2 regions of the Dorea sp. OM07-5 genome follow, and region 1 is predicted to be linked to the other one. Evidence: riboswitches for the same ligand, from Rfam matches in the RefSeq annotation. Region 1 holds a riboswitch; the other holds the start of a gene.
What was found. A riboswitch is a leader RNA that binds a small molecule or an ion and turns the genes downstream of it on or off. The one in region 1 is predicted to bind glycine.
Positions count from the first base shown of each region.

Region 2: linked by a shared signal. The riboswitch ahead of DXC04_RS06855 (GrdX family protein) and the one ahead of gcvT (glycine cleavage system aminomethyltransferase GcvT) in region 1 are both predicted to bind glycine.

Region 1 is NZ_QUKZ01000005.1:54,858-63,067, reverse strand. Features, by position in the region: gene asnA (aspartate--ammonia ligase) at 1-619, shown strand, start outside; gene DXC04_RS06235 (4Fe-4S dicluster domain-containing protein) at 734-2,245, shown strand; gene alaS (alanine--tRNA ligase) at 2,335-4,974, shown strand; glycine riboswitch at 5,212-5,307, shown strand; gene gcvT (glycine cleavage system aminomethyltransferase GcvT) at 5,449-6,537, shown strand; gene gcvH (glycine cleavage system protein GcvH) at 6,624-7,004, shown strand; gene gcvPA (aminomethyl-transferring glycine dehydrogenase subunit GcvPA) at 7,042-8,210, shown strand, end outside.
Region 2 is NZ_QUKZ01000005.1:187,899-196,108, reverse strand. Features, by position in the region: gene purB (adenylosuccinate lyase) at 1-1,303, shown strand, start outside; gene DXC04_RS06860 (alanine/glycine:cation symporter family protein) at 1,621-2,985, shown strand; glycine riboswitch at 3,248-3,360, shown strand; gene DXC04_RS06855 (GrdX family protein) at 3,549-3,935, shown strand; gene DXC04_RS06850 (glycine/sarcosine/betaine reductase component B subunit) at 4,003-5,283, shown strand; gene grdB (glycine reductase complex selenoprotein B) at 5,304-6,614, shown strand; gene trxB (thioredoxin-disulfide reductase) at 6,655-7,599, shown strand; gene trxA (thioredoxin TrxA) at 7,648-7,965, shown strand; gene grdA (glycine/sarcosine/betaine reductase complex selenoprotein A) at 8,043-8,210, shown strand, end outside.

The DNA of each region.
Region 1 (8,210 bases):
AGTAATTACAAAAGAAGAGCGTACAGTTGAGACATTAAAAGATACCGTGCGTACAATTTTCAAAGTGATCAAACATATGGAGCATGAAGTATGGTATAAGTATCCACAGGCAGTGAAACATCTGCCGGACGGAGTGACGTTTATCACTTCTCAGGAGCTGGAAGATCGTTATCCGGATAAGACACCAAAAGAACGAGAAAATCTGATTACGAAAGAATACGGTTGTGTATTTGTTATGCAGATCGGTGACAAGCTGGCAAGCGGGGAGCCGCATGATGGTCGTGCACCGGATTATGATGACTGGCAGTTAAATGGAGATATCCTATTTTGGTTTGAAAATCTGAACTGTGCACTGGAGATTTCCAGCATGGGTATCCGTGTAGATGAGAAATCTCTTGCAGAACAACTAAAAAAAGCCGGATGCGAGGAACGCAAAGAACTGCCGTATCATAAGATGCTTTTAAATGGAGAATTGCCGTATACGATCGGTGGAGGTATCGGTCAGTCAAGACTTTGTATGCTGCTTCTGGATCGTGCCCATGTCGGAGAGGTTCAGGCAAGTATCTGGCCGGAAGAAATGAAAAAGACATGCAAAGAGCATAATATCGTATTACTGTAAGTTGTATTTAATTCTGTACATGCGGGAATATTGACACTGTATTAACGATTTTTTATACTTAAAGGAGTTTATGAGAAATCCTATTAGGAAAGAGAATCAGGAGGATGTGTCAATATGATCAGAGGATTAGATACGACAGTCAAACGTTTGAGACGGAAAGTATTCGAAGAAGTTGCAAGACTTGGCTTCGAGGCAAATGATGAGACGCTTTGTGACGACATGGAAGCAATTCCATATGCTATGGTGAATGAAGAAAGCCCTGTTTACAGGGACAGCATTTACAGAGCCAGAGCAGTTGTCAGGGAGCGTCTTCGTCTTGCTATGGGATTGTCACTCCGTCCGGAGAACAAACCGGTTCATCTGACTGCCGGTGTGGAGGCGAGTAATATTTCGGATAAATACTATGAGCCGCCGCTTATGCAGGTCATACCGTCAGCGTGTGCAGCATGTGAGGAACGTGGATATGAAGTGAGCAATATGTGTAAGGGCTGTCTGGCACATCCGTGTATGGAAGTCTGTCCGAAGAGTGCGATTTCCATGGTAAATGGTAAATCTCACATTGACCAGGAAAAATGCATCAAGTGTGGAAAATGCAAATCCGCCTGTCCGTATGACGCAATCTCCTGTAAGGCAAGACCTTGCAAAATGGCATGTGGTGTAGGAGCAATTGAGTCAGATGCTATGGGAAGAGCTTACATTAACAATGATAAATGCGTATCCTGTGGAATGTGTATGGTAAACTGTCCGTTTGGTGCGATTTCTGATAAATCGCAGATTTTCCAGTTAGCGCATGCACTGAAAGATGGTGAAGAGATTGTTGCCGAGATTGCTCCGGCATATGCAGGACAGTTTGGAGATAATATCACGCCGAGAAATCTAAAAGCGGCACTCAAGGAACTTGGTTTCTCGGAATTTTATGAAGTTGCACTTGGGGCAGATATTGGTGCAGTTGCGGAGGCGCATCATTATGTGGAAAAAGTTGTGACAGGAGAACTGCCGTTCCTTCTTACATCTTGCTGTCCGTCATGGGCGATGCTTGCTAAGAAGTATTTTCCGGACCTCATTGATCAGGTATCACAGGAGTTAACGCCGATGGTTGCGACTGCACGTACGATCAAGCAGAAGCATCCGAATGCCAAAGTGGTATTCATTGGACCGTGTGCGGCAAAGAAGCTGGAAGCGATGCGCCGGGATGTGCGAAGTGATGTGGATTTTGTTATTACATTTGAAGAACTGCAGGCAATGTTCGATGCTAAGAATATTGACCTGACACAGTATGAAGCAGAATCGTCTTTCCATGATGCGACCGGAGCAGGAAGAGGGTATGCAGTAGCAGGAGGCGTTGCAGAGGCAATCGAGAAATGTATCCATGAGTATTATCCGGATGTAGAAGTAAATATCGAACATGCGGAAGGACTGGCTGAGTGTAAGAAGATGCTTGCTCTTGCAAAAGCAGGACGCATGAACGGATGTCTGATCGAAGGAATGGGATGCCCAGGAGGATGCGTGGCAGGTGCAGGAACAAATATTCCGGTTCCGAAAGCGCAGAAGAATATCAAAGAATTTGTAAAAGCATCCACGAAAAAACTTCCGCCAAAAGAATTGGCAGAGATTGAATTAAAGTAAAAAAGAAGAAATGTGCAAAGATGCCTGTCGTTGACAAACGGCGGGTATCTTATTATAATTAGGAGATAGTGAGTTTGGAGGAGGAAATTATGCAAAAATACGGAGTAAATGAATTACGTAGAATGTTCCTTGAATTTTTTGAAAGTAAAGGACATCTGGCTATGAAAAGCTTTTCACTGGTGCCGCACAATGACAAGAGTCTGTTGCTTATCAATTCCGGTATGGCGCCGTTAAAACCATATTTTACAGGACAGGAGATTCCACCAAGAAAGAGAGTGACAACCTGTCAGAAGTGTATCCGTACAGGAGATATCGAGAATGTAGGAAAGACTGCAAGACACGGTACTTTCTTCGAGATGCTTGGTAACTTTTCGTTTGGAGATTATTTTAAACACGATGCAATTCACTGGACATGGGAGTTTTTGACAGAAGTTGTAGGTCTTGATCCGGATCGTCTGTATCCATCTGTTTATCTTGAGGACGATGAAGCGTGGAAGATCTGGAATGAAGAGATTGGGATTGCACCGGAGAGAATCTTCAAGTTTGGCAAGGAAGATAACTTCTGGGAGCATGGTTCAGGTCCTTGTGGTCCATGTTCAGAAGTATATTACGACCGCGGTGAGAAATATGGTTGCGGACGTCCGGATTGTACAGTAGGATGTGAATGTGATCGGTACATGGAAATCTGGAATAACGTATTTACACAGTTTGACAATGACGGACACAACAACTACACAGAACTTGAACAGAAGAATATTGATACCGGTATGGGACTGGAGCGTCTTGCATGTATTGTGCAGAATGTAGATTCTATGTTTGATATCGATACAATGAAAGCACTGCGCGACCATGTATGCCGCATTACAGGTGTATCTTATGGAACAAGCGATGAGACAGATGTTTCTCTCCGTGTTATCACGGATCATATCCGTTCTGTCACGTTTATGATCTCTGACGGAATTATGCCGTCCAACAGTGGAAGAGGTTATGTGCTGCGGCGTCTGTTGCGTCGTGCCTGCCGTCATGGACGACTGCTTGGCATTGAGAGAGCATTCCTCGTAGAACTGGCACAGACTGTTATCGATGGTTCCAAGGATGGATATCCGGAACTGGAAGAGAAAAAAGACTTTATTTTCAATGTCATTGCAAAAGAAGAAGCGCAGTTTAACAAGACGATCGATCAGGGACTGTCTATTCTTGCTGACATGGAAGCAGATATGAAAGCAGAAGGTACAACCGTACTTTCCGGAGAGAATGCATTCAAGCTTTATGATACTTATGGATTCCCGGTGGATCTGACAAGTGAGATCCTGGAGGAAAAGGGACTGACATATGATAAAGAAGGCTTTGAAAAAGCACAGAAAGAACAGCGCGCGAAGTCCGAAGGAACTTTTGGAACACACAGTTACAGTGGTACAGACGCAAGCGTTTATGATGCGCTTGATCCGGAACTGACAACAGAATTTGTCGGATATGACAATATGGAAGCAGAGTCAGAAGTTACAGCACTTACAAATGAAGAAGAGATTGTAGATGCACTCTCTGACGGAGAAAAGGGAACGGTCATTGTAGCGAAGACTCCGTTCTACGCAACAAGCGGTGGACAGGAAGCTGATAAAGGTGTGATCCGCAGTGCAGACGGTGAATTTGTAGTAGAAGATGTTGTAAAACTTCTCGGTGGCAAATTCGGACATGTCGGTCATGTGACAAAAGGCATGATCAAATTCGGTGATAAAGTGACAATGGAGGTTGATCGTGAAAACCGTGCACTTGCTGCAAATAACCACAGTGCAACACATCTGTTACAGAAAGCACTCCGCATGGTGCTTGGAACACATGTAGAACAGGCTGGATCTCTGAACAATGCGAACAGACTTCGTTTTGACTTTACGCATTTTTCTGCTATGACAGAAGAACAGCTCAAAGAAGTAGAGGCAATCGTCAACAGAGAAATTCGTAATCATCTTCCGGTTGTTGTGCGCAACATGCCGATCGAGGAAGCAAAAAAGACAGGAGCAGCGGCTCTGTTTGGTGAAAAATACGGAGATATTGTACGTGTTGTCAGCATGGGAGATTTCTCTATTGAGTTCTGTGGTGGTACACATGTGGCAAATACCGGTGATATCATGGCATTTAAGATCCTTTCCGAGTCCGGTGTCGCAGCCGGTGTGCGCCGTATTGAAGCACTGACTTCCAAAGGACTGATGGAATATTACGAGGAACAGGAGCAGAAGCTTCACGAAGCTGCGAAGATGTTGAAGACAACTCCGGATAATATGGAAGAGAAGATCAGTCATCTGCAGGCTGAGAATAAGGCATTGAAGAGCGAAGTGGAGAGCCTGAAGGGCAAGCTTGCCAAAGATGCTATAGGTGATGTGATGAATCAGGTGACAGAAGTTGTCGGTGTGAAACTGCTCGCCGCAAAGGTAGAAGGCGTGGATATGAACGGACTCCGTGATCTTGGTGACCAGTTAAAAGACAAGCTTGGCGAAGGTGTTGTCGTGCTTGTATCGGCTACAGATGGTAAAGTCAGCCTGATGGCTATGGCTACCAAAGGAGCAATTGATAAAGGCGCACATGCAGGTAATCTGATCAAGGCTTGTGCATCATGCGTTGGAGGAGGTGGTGGTGGCCGCCCGAATATGGCCCAAGCTGGGGGCAAGAAGCCGGAAGGCATGAATGATGCACTCACAAAAGCGAAAGAAGTACTGGCTGAACAGCTTGCATAAGTGCACTTTAGAAGTATGAAAATACGCAGATAATAGTACAATAAAATACAATGAAAATAAAGAAAGATACATTTTCTACAAAAAAGTGAAAATGTATCTTTCTTTTTTATAGATAATAACTATAATGACTGTTGCAATTGCCTATAAATAACAGAAAAGTTAAAAAATAAACAATTATTGACAGATAATTTAAGGACTGTTACAATAAGCCTGTCAAAATAAAAGAAAAGTGATCGGGTGATGAACCTAAGAGAGATTATTAGCAATAAGTAATAGCGCCGAAGGGGCAAGAAGTAATTCGAAACTCTCAGGCAGAAGAATTGGGTTCGGACGAAGCTCTGAAAGAAAGCAGACAGGGAGGCAGGAAGTCCTGAAATAGGACATGTCTCTTATTTTTTTGCTCCGACAAACTTTTAACGGAACAAGACCCGCTGACAGAGCAGTTCATGATGAGAAAAAAGGAGGATTTTTATCATGGAATTAAAAACGCCACTCTATGATGCACATGTGAAGGCAGGAGGTAAGATCGTACCATTTGGAGGTTACCTTCTTCCGGTACAGTATGAAGCAGGTGTAATCAAAGAACATATGGCTGTTCGTACTCAGGCAGGACTATTTGATGTATCTCATATGGGAGAAGTTTTATGCGAAGGAAAGGATGCACTTGCAAATATCCAGATGATACTGACAAATAACTTTGACAATATGGTGGATGGACAGGCAAGATACAGTCCGATGTGTAATGAACATGGCGGAACAGTAGACGATCTGATTGTTTACAAACATTCCGATGATCATTACTTTATTGTTGTCAATGCAGCAAACAAAGATAAAGATTATCAGTGGATGTTAAATCATCAGTTTGGAGAAGTCAAATTTACAGACGTATCTGCTCAGTATGCACAACTTGCACTGCAGGGACCAAAAGCAATGGATATCTTAAGAAAGCTGACAGCAGAAGAGAACATTCCTCAGAAATACTACCATGCAGTATTCGACACAGAAGTAGCCGGAATCCCATGTATCATTTCCAAGACAGGATACACAGGTGAGGATGGAGTAGAATTATATCTGCCAAGCGAGTATGCAGAGAAGATGTGGGATACACTTCTTGAAAATGGAAAAGAAGAAGGACTTATCCCGTGTGGTCTTGGAGCAAGAGATACACTTCGCATGGAAGCAGCAATGCCACTTTACGGTCACGAGATGGATGATGATGTTTCACCGCTGGAGACAGGACTTGGATTCGCAGTGAAGATGAAAAAAGATGACTTCATCGGTAAGAAAGCTCTGGAAGAACATGCAGAACTAACGAGAAAGAGAGTAGGTCTGGAAGTTATTGGAAGAGGAATCATCCGTGAACATCAGGATGTATATGCAGACGGCAAAGTGATCGGACATACAACATCCGGTACAAAAGGTCCTTTCATTGACAAGGCTGTCGGAATGGCATTACTGGAAACTGACTATACAGATGTAGGAACAAAATTACAGGTAGATGTCAGAGGACGTATGGTTGATGTAGAAGTTGTAGCACTTCCGTTTTATAAGAGAGCAAAATAAATATAAGGATGCCAGGAAAAGGTCTGAAACCGAGGGTATCACAAACAGGGGCATATTATATCATAAAAGAAAAGGAGATTAAAACAATGGAATTAAGAGCAGAATTAAAGTATTCAAAATCACACGAGTGGATAAAAGAGGATGGAGACGTAAGCGTGATCGGATTAACAGATTATGCACAGTCTGAATTAGGAGATCTTGTATTTATAAACCTTCCGGAAGTTGGAGATGAAGTAACAGTCGGAGAAGCATTCGCAGATGTTGAGTCTGTAAAAGCAGTATCTGATGTATTCTCACCGGTTTCAGGTGTTGTAACAGAGATCAACGAAGAACTGTTAGATGCTCCGGAATCTATCAACGAAGCACCTTATGATGCATGGTTTGTAAAAGTTGGTGAAGTAAAAGAGACAGAAGAACTGTTAGATGCTGACGCATACAAAGCATTTGTAGAAAGCGAAGAGGCTTAATACATAAGAATGTGAAGAAAGGCGGTGGATAAAGAACATGGGTAGTTATGTTCCAAACACATTAGATGAGCGAAAAGCGATGCTGAATGAAATCGGATATGAGAGCATCGATGATTTATTCCGCCACATCCCGGAGCAGGTTAAGATCCAGGGCGGCTTAGATATTCCGGAAGGAATGTCAGAGATGGAAGTTCTGAAAAAGATGAAAGGAATCGCAAAGAAAAATAAAGTATTTCCGACAATCTTCCGTGGTGCAGGCGCATACAGACACTATATTCCGACTATGGTAAACAATGTCATTTCAAAAGAAAATTTACAGACTGCATATACACCGTATCAGGCAGAAATCAGTCAGGGAATTCTGCAATCCATTTTTGAGTATCAGACAATGATAGCGGATCTTACAGGAATGGATGTATCCAATGCATCTGTTTATGACGGAGCTACGGCAGCAGCAGAGGCGGTTGCAATGTGTGCTGACAGAAAACGTAAGAAAGCATTTGTTTCAGCAACAGTAATGCCAAGTGTGTTAGAAGTTATTAAAACATATTGCTTCGGTAACGAATTAGAAATCGAAGTAATTCCGGAAAAAGACGGAGTGACAGATATTGCTTATCTGAAAGAACATATTGATAAACAGGCAGCATGTGTGCTGATCCAGCATCCAAATTATTATGGAAGTTTGGAAGATGCACAGACAATCGGCGAAGTGGCACACGAGGCAGGCGCTAAATACGTTATGAGTGTGAATCCGATTTCTCTTGGAGCACTGAAGACACCAAGAGAGTATGGCGCAGATGTTGCAGTTGGCGACGGACAGCCACTCGGACTTCCAATTGCATTTGGCGGACCATATCTCGGCTTCATGACATGCGTGGAAAGTACGATGAGAAAGCTTCCTGGACGAGTTGTCGGAGAGACAGAAGATCACAACGGAAAGAAAGGCTATGTTCTGACATTACAGGCAAGAGAGCAGCATATCCGTCGTGAGAAAGCATCCAGCAACATCTGTTCAAACCAGGCACTTTGTGCACTTGCTGTTGGTGTATATCTTTCCTGCATGGGAAATGAAGGTGTGACAAAAGCAGCCGAGCAGAGCATGTCCAAAGCACATTACATGGCAGAGAAACTTGCGGGAGCAGGATTTAAGGTGGAAAACAAACAGAATTTCTTCCATGAATTTGTAACTGTATCAGATACACCTTC
Region 2 (8,210 bases), 130 kb from region 1:
AGAGCTGGGACTTCCAATCACCCAGGAACAGATTGATGAATTAAAAGCGCATGCAGAAGACATTAATTATGATGTCGCAAAGGAACGTGAAAAGGTAGTGCGTCATGACGTAATGTCTCATGTATATGCATATGGAAAACAGTGCCCGAAGGCGAAAGGAATCATTCATCTTGGAGCAACATCCTGTTATGTAGGAGATAATACAGATATTATCCTGATGTCCGAGGCACTGGATATTGTGAAGAAAAAACTGGTAAATGTAATTGCAGAACTTGCCAAATTTGCGGATGAGCATAAGAATCTGCCGACGCTTGCATTTACACATTTCCAGCCGGCGCAGCCGACAACGGTTGGAAAACGTGCAACTTTGTGGATGCAGGAATTTATGATGGACTTGGAAGATCTGGAGTATGTAAAAGGAAGCTTGAAGATGCTTGGCTCAAAGGGGACTACCGGTACACAGGCAAGTTTCCAGGAACTGTTTGATGGAGATCAGGAGACGATTGATAAGATCGATCCAATGATCGCACAGAAGATGGGATTTGAGGCATGTTATCCGGTTTCAGGACAGACTTACTCCAGAAAAGTAGATACAAGAGTAATTAATGTACTGGCAGGAATTGCTGCGAGTGCACACAAATTCAGCAATGACATCCGTCTGCTTCAGCACTTAAAAGAAGTAGAAGAACCATTTGAAAAGACACAGATCGGATCATCCGCAATGGCTTACAAGCGTAATCCGATGAGAAGCGAGAGAATTGCATCTTTATCCAGATATGTGATAGTAGATGCGCTGAATCCGGCAATCACATCTGCAACGCAGTGGTTTGAGAGAACGCTGGATGATTCCGCAAATAAACGTCTGAGTGTGCCGGAAGGATTCCTTGCAATTGATGGTATTCTGGATCTCTGCCTGAATGTTGTAGATGGACTGGTTGTATATCCGAAAGTAATCGAGAAACGTCTGATGTCAGAGCTTCCATTTATGGCAACAGAGAATATTATGATGGATGCTGTAAAAGCAGGCGGTGACCGTCAGGAGTTACATGAAAGAATCCGTGAGCTTTCTATGGAAGCAGGACGCAATGTAAAAGAAAAAGGGCTGGACAATAATCTTCTGGAACTGATTGCAGCAGATCCGGCATTCAATCTGAGTGTTGATGAACTGAAGAAGACAATGGATCCGTCCAAATATGTTGGACGCGCACCGGTTCAGGTAGACAATTATCTGAACAATGTTGTACGCCCAATGCTTGAAGAGAATAAAGAAATTCTTGGAATGACAGCGGAAATTAACGTGTAAAATATATGGAATATATAAAGAATATCTATAGATGAAACGAATAGATAGAAGTTACAAACGTGCAATAGTAATTGTGACGAAAAAATCTTTAATGATGAAAATAACTTGACAAAAAAACGGTGTAAGCGAACGAGTTTACGCCGTTTTTTGTATGTAAAATAATAAGCGCGATTGCACACAATGTATAAAATACACAAAGAAAATATAGAAGGTTTTGTACATATTGCGCTGTATATAGATAAGTGTTATGATAGGTGTAATGAATAAGTTCGTATAAATATACGGAAAATCTATACAAAGAAAAGGGGGATGTAACAATGAAAACATTAAACGATCTTGTTCTGACAATTCAGCACTATCTGTCTGATTATGTGTTGATCATCGCACTTCTCGGAGGTGGAATCTGGTTCACATTTAAGCTTGGTTTTATTCAAGTACGTGGATTTGGAGAAGGAATGCGCCGGACTTTTGGCGGCCTGTTCAGTAAAAAAGGCAATGCTGACAAAGATGGAATGTCATCATTCCAGGCACTGGCAACAGCAATTGCAGCTCAGGTAGGAACCGGTAATATCGCCGGAGCGGCGACCGCTCTTGCAATCGGAGGACCGGGAGCTATTTTTTGGATGTGGATTGCAGCATTCCTGGGAATGGCAACGATCTTTGGCGAGGCTGTACTTGCACAGAAGTATAAGCAGGTAGGATCTGACGGAGAGATCACAGGAGGACCTGTATATTATATCCGTGCAGCATTTAAAGGAACGTTTGGAAAAGTACTTGCCGGAATTTTTGCAGTATTGATCATCCTGGCGCTTGGATTTATGGGTAATGCAGTACAGTCCAATTCCATCGCAGCAGCCTTCCATACAGCATTTGGTGTGCCACAGGCAGCAGTTGGTGTTGTAGTTGCACTGATCGCGTTATTTGTATTCGTAGGTGGTATGCAGCGTATCGCAAAAGTAACAGAGACGATCGTACCGATCATGGCAGCTTTCTATATTCTTGGTGCGCTGATTGTTATTATTTATAATTATAAGAATATTCCATATGCATTCCAGGCAATTGTCGTTGGAGCATTTAATCCGTCAGCAGTATCCGGTGGTGCTGTGGGTGCGACATTAAAACTTGCGCTTACAAAAGGTGTTGCAAGAGGATTGTTCTCTAATGAGGCTGGTATGGGTTCTACCCCACATGCGCATGCAGTTGCAAAAGTAGATCATCCGGTCGAGCAGGGATTTGTTGCAATGATCGGTGTATTTATCGATACGTTTATCGTACTAAACCTGACAGCATTTGTAATTATTACAACGAAGTCTATTCCAAGTGGTAAGACAGGTGCAGAGTTAAGCCAGTATGCATTCTCTACATTGTATGGAAAAGGCGGAGATATCTTTATCGCGATTTGTATGTTCTTCTTCGCATTTTCAACAATTATTGGCTGGTATTTCTTTGGACAGGCAAATATTAAGTATCTGTTTGGACCAAAAGCTGTAAAAGTATATTCCGTATTAGTTGCTGTGTGCGTAGTGCTTGGATCACTTGCACAGGTAGATCTCGTATGGAATATGGCAGACTGCTTCAACTCCATGATGGTAATTCCGAACTTTATCGGTCTGATTGTTCTGAGCGGTACGATTAAGAAGTTGCATGATGATTACTATCAGAACTTTAAAAAGAATAAATAGATATTATCTATAAGTGGATGAAATGCAGGACAATCATAAATGTTGTTTTTTATAGACGTTTTAATAAATATTATAAAATCGACTAATAAATATAACAAAAATCAGGAATGGAAATTGTGCATACTCACTAAAATAATATTAATTAGTATAATGGGTTGCAAAAAAAGTTACAATAAGTTATTATAGATACAGGCAATAAATAATATAAAAAATGTCTATGAAAATTGTGTAATGATTTTCTATGAAAAGAATATTCGTGGGATGATGTTTTCCAAGAGAGAGTTGAACGGATCAGCCGCCGAAGAGGCAAGCCGGACATACATGGTGGGTATGCAAAAAGGTGAAACTTTCAGGCAAAAGGACTGGAAAATGTACCACATTCTGAATCTTGTGCTGTGTGATAAAGCTTATCGATGATTTCAATTTATCAGGGCAAAAGACAGGAAGGACGCCGTAGATATAATTGTATATCTGGACGTCCTTTTTTATTTGGAATACCGATGACTTTTATTGTATTTATCGATTGCCGAGGCAACAGGCCGGAAAGGAGGATACGGTTCAGGATGAACAGGGGGAAATATATAGTCTTGACCAATAATCCACTGGTCTTCGATAAGCTTGAGAAGACACACGAAGTAATATATCTGGAAACTACTTATGAAGGACTTCTCCGGGAAGTCAGAGACAGAATACATGACGGACATTTACTTCTGACGCATCCGTTATCCGGAAGCGTGAAGCCAAATGAGACACCATACAAATCGGTTTTGATTTCAGCTGGAAAGGAGGAAGTGGACAGAAGGTCGCTTACGATTATAGAAAATGCAATCGATGCATGCCATAAATTCCAAGATAAGACTGGACGATATGGAGAAAGCGTACTGGAAGATTTTCAGTTGATTGACTGGACTCTGCTGGAAAGCGGCCTGGCATCAGCAGATGCCTGGTAAGTCATTGAGTGAGGTTGTCGAGCGTTGCAGCTTAAACAATATAATTTTTTTAAGGAGGGAACTTAAAGTGAGATTAGAAATGGGACACATTTACATCAAGGATATTCAGTTTGCATCTGAGTCAAAGATTGAAGACGGAATCCTTTATGTATCCGAAGAAGCCGTTAAGGCAGTAGCTCTTGAGGACGAAAAGATTAAGAGCGTATCATTTGACATTGCAAAACCGGGTGAGTCTGTAAGAATCACACCTGTTAAAGATGTTATCGAACCTAGAGTTAAAGTTGAAGGAAGAGGAGGAATCTTCCCGGGAGTTATCTCTAAAGTAGACACAGTTGGAGAAGGAAAGACTTACGCATTAAAAGGAATGGCTGTTGTTACAGCTGGTAAGATCGTGGGATTCCAGGAAGGTATCATTGATATGACAGGTCCTGGAGCAGATTACACACCATTCTCCAAGACATTAAACCTGGTTATGGTATGTGAGCCAATTGACAATATCAAACAGCATGAATACGAAAAAGCAGTTCGTTTCGCTGGATTCAGAGTTGCAACTTACATTGGTGAGTTAGCACGTGATCTGACACCGGATGAGACAAAAGTTTACGAGACATGCACAATCAAAGAAGGAATGGAAAAATATCCGGACCTGCCGAGAGTTGCATATGTACAGATGCTTCAGAGCCAGGGACTTCTTCATGACACATATGTATATGGTGTAGATGCTAAGAAAATCGTTCCTACAATTTTAAGCCCTACAGAGATCATGGACGGAGCAATTGTTTCCGGTAACTGTGTATCTGCATGTGATAAGAACCCTACATATGTTCATCTGAACAACCCGGTTGTACATGACTTATTTGAACAGCACGGAAAAACATTAAACTTTGTTTGCCAGATTATCACAAACGAGAACGTATATCTTGCTGATAAACAGCGTTCTTCTGACTGGACAGCAAAACTTTGCAAGATGTTAGACCTGGATGGAGTTATTGTATCTCAGGAAGGATTCGGTAACCCGGATACAGACCTTATCATGAATTGTAAGAAGATTGAAGCAGAAGGCGTTAAGACTGTAATCATCACAGACGAGTATGCCGGACGTGATGGAAAATCTCAGTCACTTGCTGATGCTGATCAGGCTGCTGATGCAGTAGTAACAGGCGGAAATGCAAACCAGGTAGTTATCCTGCCGAAACTTGACAAAGTAATTGGAACTCTTGACTATGTAACAAAGATTGCTGGTGCAAGTGAAGAGACACTGCGCGAGGACGGATCTCTTGAAGTTGAGCTTCAGGTTCTGACAGGCGCAACAAACGAAACTGGTTTCAATAAACTGAGTGCAAGATAAGGAATGGAGGATATAGAATAATGGCTAAATTAAAAGTTGTTCATTACATCAATCAGTTCTTTGCACAGATTGGTGGAGAAGAAAAAGCAGATTACCCGGTTGAACTGCGTGTTGGCGAAGTTGTTGGACCAGGTATGGCATTAACACAGAATTTTAAAGACGAAGCAGAGATCATTGCAACAATCGTATGTGGTGACTCTTATTTCAACGAGAATCTTGAAAAAGCAAAAGCAGAGATTCTTGAGATGGTTAAAGAACAGGCTCCGGACATCTTTATTGCAGGACCGGCTTTCAACGCTGGACGTTACGGAGTTGCCTGCGGTACTATCGCAGCAGCAGTTCAGGAAGAACTTGGTATTCCTTCCCTGACTGGTATGTATGTAGAGAACCCAGGTGCTGATATGTTTAAAAACCAGGTATACATGGTCTCTACAAAGAACAGTGCAGCAGGTATGAGAGACGCTGTTAAGAAGATGGCTCCTCTGGCTGTTAAACTTGGAAAAGGTGAGAAAATCGGTTCTTCTGCAGAAGAAGGATATATGCCGAACGGTATTCGTGTAAACTTCTTTGAAAAAGAAAGAGGATCTCAGAGAGCTGTTAAGATGCTCATTAAGAAACTGGCTGGAAAACCTTTCGAGACAGAGTTCCCAATGCCAGACTTCGACAGAGTTGATCCGAATCCGGCTGTAAAAGACCTTGCACATGCTAAGATCGCATTAGTTACTTCCGGTGGTATCGTTCCGAAGGGAAATCCGGATCACATCGAAAGTTCAAGTGCTTCCCACTATGGTGAGTATGATATTACAGGTGTTACGGATCTGACAGAAGACACATATGAGACAGCTCATGGTGGATACGATCCAGTATACGCAAATGAAGATGCTGACCGTGTACTTCCTGTTGACGTTCTTCGTGATATGGAAAAAGAAGGAATTATCGGTGAGTTACATCACTTATTCTATACTACAACAGGAAATGGTACTGCTGTTGCATCTGCAAAAGCATTTGCTGATGAATTCTCCAAGAAACTGGTAGCTGATGGAGTAGATGCAGTAATCCTCACATCTACTTGAGGTACCTGTACACGTTGCGGTGCAACGATGGTAAAAGAAATTGAGAGAGCAGGAATTCCGGTAGTACATATCTGTACAGTAACACCAATTTCCATGACAGTTGGTGCTAACAGAATCGTTCCGGCTATCGCAATCCCTCATCCACTTGGAAATCCGGCACTGGATAAAGATGAGGAAAAAGAACTTCGTCGTAAGATCGTAGAGAAAGCTCTGAAAGCTCTTACAACAGAGGTTGACGGACAGACTATTTTCGAGTAGAGTATGAGAATACTATTAATGAAAAGGAGACGTAACAGACATGGATAAGATTTATGATGTTATCGTTCTTGGTGCAGGACCTGCCGGATTAGCGGCAGGACTGTATGCAGGAAGAAGTCGTCTTTCTGTACTGATTCTTGAAAAAGGACAGGACGGAGGACAGATTGCAATCACAGATGAGATCGAGAACTATCCGGGACAGATCGTAGAAGGTGAGTCCGGACCGTCCCTGATCGCAAGAATGACAGAACAGGCAGCTAAATTCGGAGCTGAGCGTGTATCTGACACAATTACAGAAGTATCTCTTGAGGGAGATGTAAAAGTGTTAAAGAGCTCAAAAGCAGAATACAAAGCAAGACATGTCATCCTCGCTACAGGAGCTCATGCAAGACCAATCGGATGCAAAGGGGAAGCAGAGTTCACAGGAAAAGGTGTTTCTTACTGTGCAACATGCGATGCAAACTTCTTTGAGGATTTCGAGGTATACGTAGTTGGTGGAGGAGACTCCGCAGTAGAAGAAGCTATGTATCTGACAAAATTTGCAAGAAAAGTTACAATCATTCACAGACGTGACGAACTTCGTGCTGCAAAATCCATTCAGGAAAAGGCTTTCAAGAACCCAAAACTGCACTTTATGTGGGATACAGTTGTAGAAGAAGTCGGTGGAGATGATATTCTCCAGTGGATGAAAGTGAAAAATGTGAAAACTGGTGAAGTTACAACAGTGGAAGCAGATGAAGAAGACGGAATGTTTGGTGTGTTCGGATTTATCGGAACAGTACCGAATACAAAACCGTTTGAAGGAATTATCGACATGGATGAGCGTGGATACATCAAGACAGATGCAGACATGCATACAAACATCCCGGGTGTATATGCAGCAGGTGATGTTCGCGTGAAGAGCCTGAGGCAGGTAGTAACTGCAGCAGCTGACGGAGCAATCGCAGCCGTTCAGGTTGAGAGAAGTATGTCAGATTATTTCTAAAACCTTTTTAATTCGTCAAATTTTGTATTTAATAAGGAGAGATAAGCAATGTTAGAAGTAGATAAGAAAACATTTGAAGAAGAAGTATTAAAAGCAGAAGGATATGTATTTGTAGACTTTTTCGGTGATGGATGTGTTCCATGCCAGGCTCTGATGCCAAAAGTACATGAATATGCAGATACATATGGTGACAAGATGAAATTCACATGCCTGAATACAACAAAGGCACGTCGTCTTGCAATCTCTCAGAAAATCTTAGGTCTGCCGGTTATGGCAATTTACAAAGACGGAGAGAAAGTAGAAGAGCTGGTAAAAGATGATTGTACACCAGAGTCTATCGAAGAGTTGATTAAGAAATACATCTAATCTGGATGTTGTTTCTATAATCATAGATATTTGATCAAGTTGTTAGTATACAATACAAGAAAGGAGAAAGAGTAATTATGGCTATTTTAGAAGGCAAAAAAGCAATAATTATCGGAGACCGTGATGGAATTCCGGGACCGGCTATCGCAGAATGCGTAAAAACAGCTGGTGCTGAAGTAATTTTCTCATCAACGGAATGTTTCGTCTGAACAAGCGCAGGCGCAATGGATCTGGAAAACCAGAAG